2 regions of the Mycobacterium sp. 050128 genome follow, and region 2 is predicted to be linked to the other one. Evidence: riboswitches for the same ligand, from Rfam matches in the RefSeq annotation. Region 2 holds a riboswitch; the other holds the start of a gene.
What was found. Region 2 has a riboswitch for magnesium ahead of SKC41_RS20555 (Rv1535 family protein). Riboswitches for the same ligand answer to the same signal wherever they lie in the genome.
Positions count from the first base shown of each region.

Region 1: linked by a shared signal. The riboswitch ahead of SKC41_RS06235 (hypothetical protein) and the one ahead of SKC41_RS20555 (Rv1535 family protein) in region 2 are both predicted to bind magnesium.

Region 1 covers NZ_JAZGLW010000001.1:1,285,286-1,287,484, reverse strand. The annotation lists gene SKC41_RS06245 (acyltransferase family protein) at 1-83, shown strand, start outside; gene SKC41_RS06240 (O-methyltransferase) at 88-747, opposite strand; M-box (ykoK) riboswitch at 884-1,110, shown strand; gene SKC41_RS06235 (hypothetical protein) at 1,376-1,591, shown strand; gene SKC41_RS06230 (NRAMP family divalent metal transporter) at 1,700-2,199, shown strand, end outside.
Region 2 covers NZ_JAZGLW010000002.1:693,539-695,737, forward strand. The annotation lists gene ileS (isoleucine--tRNA ligase) at 1-647, opposite strand, end outside; gene SKC41_RS20555 (Rv1535 family protein) at 994-1,227, opposite strand; M-box (ykoK) riboswitch at 1,505-1,674, opposite strand; gene SKC41_RS20560 (NAD(P)H-dependent flavin oxidoreductase) at 1,845-2,199, opposite strand, start outside.

The sequences.
Region 1 (2,199 bases), on a different contig from region 2:
TCAAGGTTCGCAGTGACGGCGTCCACCTCACCCCGGAAGGGGTCAAGTGGCTGACGCCGTGGCTCGAAGAGTCGTTGCGGTAAGCGCTCAGTCGTTGGTGCGGCAGCTGACTTCCATGCTGTCGCTTTCCCGGACCAGGAAATTGAAGCTGGTGTAGCCGTTGGCGGGATCGCGCACCCGATCTAGATACGGCGCCATGTCGGGCGCGCTGGCGTTGTCGGCGACCACCAATGCGCCTGTGGTAAGCCGGGGTTCGAGCAATTTGATCACCGGAAGATAGAGATCCTTCCACCCGTCCAGCAAGACGAATTCGACCGGCCCGGCCTGGCCCTCCAACGTGGTCAGCGCATCGCCTTCGAGAATCGTGATCACGTCGTCCAAGCCGGTCTCGGCGAACGTCCTCCTCGCGGCGGCAATCTTGCTCGCGCTGAGCTCCGTGGTCACCACGCGCCCCGCGCCGTTGTCGCGGACGGCCGCCGCGAGATGAATGGCCGAGATACCGAACGACATTCCGAACTCGACTACCGTCGTCGGACGGGTCGCCCGAACCAGTGCGTACAGCAGCCGGCCGGCGTCCGGCGTCACCGGGATGTAGAACTCGCTCATCGCCTCGGTGCGTTCTGCGGTGGTCATCGGGCGCTCGAGCTGACCATGGCGCTCACGCAGCAGTGACATCTGGTCCTTCGTCTCTGTGTACATCCGGTCGAGCACGCTCTCGACGCGAGGGTCTTGCAAGGTTGTGGCCATGCCGTAGAGGGTATGCCTCGGCGACTTTCACCGGGCGGTGACCGCAGGCTCCGAGGTGTGACCCAGAACACGGAGGATCGCAATTGTGACAAAAGGAGTTTGACGAGCAGCGGGTGGCAGTGCCAGCATGGTTGGGCAAGCACCTCGGTAGGTGAGGCGTCTGCACGGACACAGGCCACTGACCCCGAACGTCGAGAGACGCCCCGGGTCAGGACAGCTCTTCCCGGACACAAGGGTTGAGCCCAAGTGGCTTCTGGACGAGGAGCGATCGCAAGCGCGGCGAAGCCGGGCGCAGCGGGTCGCGACCATCGGTCGATCCAGATACGCCGTGCAGTGCCGAAGCTCCGACGAGAGGGGTGCGGCCGGCGGGCTGATGGCCCGGCATTCGTACCTCTCCCGCGTGTGAAACGTGGACACCCGCGCGTGTCATGGCCGTGAGGAGGTGAGGGCGAGATGAGTCCCGGCGATAGTTGCTATCCGAAATCCATCTTGAACCGATCCGGTTCCGGCATTTCTTTCTGCTGACCCAGCTCAATTTGGCTGTCCTGCAACCGTATTGACGGCGGCGAAGGCCAGGTTGTATTTGGCGTGCCGACGAACTGATCGGGCTTCCGACAGGGGGAAACCCATGACTTTTGTTGTTGCCCAACGTATTCGCGGCCTTGGAAGGTTGCACGGACGGTCGATGCTGCGTGCGGGTCGGCTGCTGACAAACAGGTTGTGCGCCATGCACATCCCGACGCCCGAAGAGCGGGCGAACCTGTATGTGTCGCTGACGCCCGTCGCCGTGCTCTCGTCCGCGCCGGGCGGACAGTCACCGGGCGGTGGGGGAAACCACCGGTGATTCGGTCCGCCAGCGGTCCCCAGCGGCGGGCGGGGGGTTGGTAGCCCGCCGCTGGGGCGCGTTGAACACCCGACTTGTGTAGCCCGACTCCGAGATAGCGAGAACGACATGACGTTGACTTCCACCCATTCGCCGGCCGCGCAGGCCGCGTTGGATTCCGCGCACACCGGCGACATCGTCGGAGCCTTCGGCCGTATCAAGCGCGACGACGCCGGCGCGCTGGGCGGCCGGTGGCGGCGGTTACGTACCCTGCTGGTGATCACCGGGCCCGGATTGATCGTCATGGTGGGCGACAACGACGCCGGTGGCGTCGCGACGTACGCGCAAGCCGGCCAGGACTACGGGATGAGTCTGTTGTGGACGCTGGCCTTGCTCATTCCGGTGCTGTACGTGAACCAGGAGATGGTGCTGCGCTTGGGTGCGGTCGCCCGAGTCGGTCACGCACGCCTGATCTTCGAGCGGTTCGGAAAGTTCTGGGGCGCATTCAGCGTCGGTGATCTGCTCGTCCTGAACACTCTGACGATCGTCACCGAATTCATCGGTGTCGCACTGGCGTTGGGATTCTTGGGCTGTCCGAAGATCGTCGCGATCCCTGCCGCCGCGGTCCT
Region 2 (2,199 bases):
GGGTCCTGGCGGCTTTGATAGACGTCGTCATCCATCCGCAATTCGTGGTTGGACAACGGGGTTTCGTCGCGCCAGCAGTACGGCAGCACCCGGTAGCCCTCGTAGGCCAGGCGCTTGTCCCACAGCTGTTTGAACGCCCAGATCACCGACTCCATGTAGGGCAGGTCGAGCGTCTTGTAGTCGTTGTCGAAGTCGACCCAGCGCGCCTGGCGGGTGACGTAGGCCTGCCACTCGGCGGTGTAGCGCAACACCGATTCCCGGCAGGCCTCGTTGAACGCGGCGATGCCCATGTCGTCGATTTGGGACTTGTCGGTGATGCCCAGCTGGCGTTCGACTTCGAGTTCGGCGGGCAGCCCGTGGGTGTCCCAGCCGAAGCGGCGGTCCACCTTGTAGCCGCGCATGGTGCGGTAGCGCGGGACGATGTCTTTCACATACCCGGTCAGCAGGTGCCCGTAGTGCGGCAGCCCGTTGGCGAACGGCGGGCCGTCGTAGAACACGTATTCTTCGGCGCCGTCGCGCTGCGAGATGCTGGCCCGAAAGGTGTCGTCGCGGGTCCAGGAGTCGAGGACTTCGAGTTCCAGCGCCGGGAAGTCGGGGGCTCCCCCGGCGAGCTTCGGATAAGCCCTGGCGCCGGCTTCGCCGGTGATTGAGTCGGTCACGGTGCGCGTCGTCTCCTGCGTGCCTACGGTCAGGCCGGGGACGAGGTCGCGCAGTCTGCGCGAGCACCGCGGTACCACCCCGCTTGCCGCGCTCACGCGCGGCCGCTCGATTCGGGCTGTGACGGGCCTACCCGTTCGGTTCTACTGGGCTGCCCCGATCGTGGAGCGGGCTGTTCTTCCGAAGGCTCCCCGGTGATATCCGGATCGACGCCGTGCACAAGATTCTACGGACCACCGCAAATCCATCACTGCCGGCTCCAAGGGGCTAGCTGGCCGCACATCGTTTCTGCGGTCGACTAGCCCCTTGGAGCCATCAGCCGGGCCACATCCGTCGTCAGCGAACCTCGATGACCCCGACGCGCCACAGCGCCGCGTAGAGGTGACGGACGGGGACGCTCAGCAGGCGGGCGGCACCGGTCACCAGCGGGTCGCCGGCGCCGAAGTATCCGGCCTCGGCGGAAGGGGCCTTCCTGGGCGCGGGGGCCCGCGTGGGCGTGGTGTCGCGCACCACCCGCAGGTTGCGGACGGGCGCTACGGCAACTACTTCGTCGAAGAGTACTGCGGTCATGATCGTCTCCTAACGGAATTGCAAACGGGTTCTGACTGGACTGATGTGTCCCGACCCGTCCGGGTTCCGATCCGAGAACGCTTGAGCGCTAAGTTGATTCGCTAGCTCGAGGCGTCGGGCCGGAGGTCGGATTGGGACGGAGCTTGTCCTGGATATCCATCCGGACTGCCACTGGAACTCATACGTCCCTCACCTCCTCTACGGCCACGACGCGTGCGGTTACCCGCGCCTATCTGCGCGCACCAAAAGGAGTTCAGAATCCGGCGACCGCCGGAAATCCGCACCCCTCTCGTCAGAGCTTTGGCACCACACGACGTGTCCGGAACTCCGGAAGCCACTTGGACTCAACCCTTAAGCCGGGAGGAGCTGTCCTGACCCGGGGCGTCTTTCGACGTTCGGGGTCAGTGGCCTGTGTTCGTGTAGCCGCCTCACCTAACGAGGTGCTGCCGTAAATACTCCACGAGGCACCCGCCCCGGTCAATGTGATCTAAGCCGTGTCGCGCAACTTTATGGGTTTATTACGCCGCTTCACAGCTTTCGATCAGCTTTGACGCCGCTGACCTGGTCAAACACCGCGCTGTGGCATGGTTCACACCCATCCGAACGCGCCCCGACAGTCAGTTGTCAGCTAAGTCTTCCAGCCGTCCGATGGTGTCGGCGAACTCCTCGATCATGTCGAGCACAACCGCACGTGTTGGCCGGACGCGGTCGAGCGAACCGACCACCTGGCCGACGAAATAGGTTGCCAGCTCACGTGCCTTGGCGCCGGGATGGGCGGCCGCTTGGTTGATGCGCAGTTGTGGTTCGGTGACGAGGTTGGTCTGCAGCGGCATGCCGAGCGGAGCCGGGTTTTCGGGCCGCTCCCACTCGTCGGTCCAAGCCGTCCGCAGCATCCGCGCCGGCTTGCCCGTCATCGATCGCGATCGCACGGTGTCCGAGGAACTGGCGGCCAGGAACTTCTCCTTGACCACC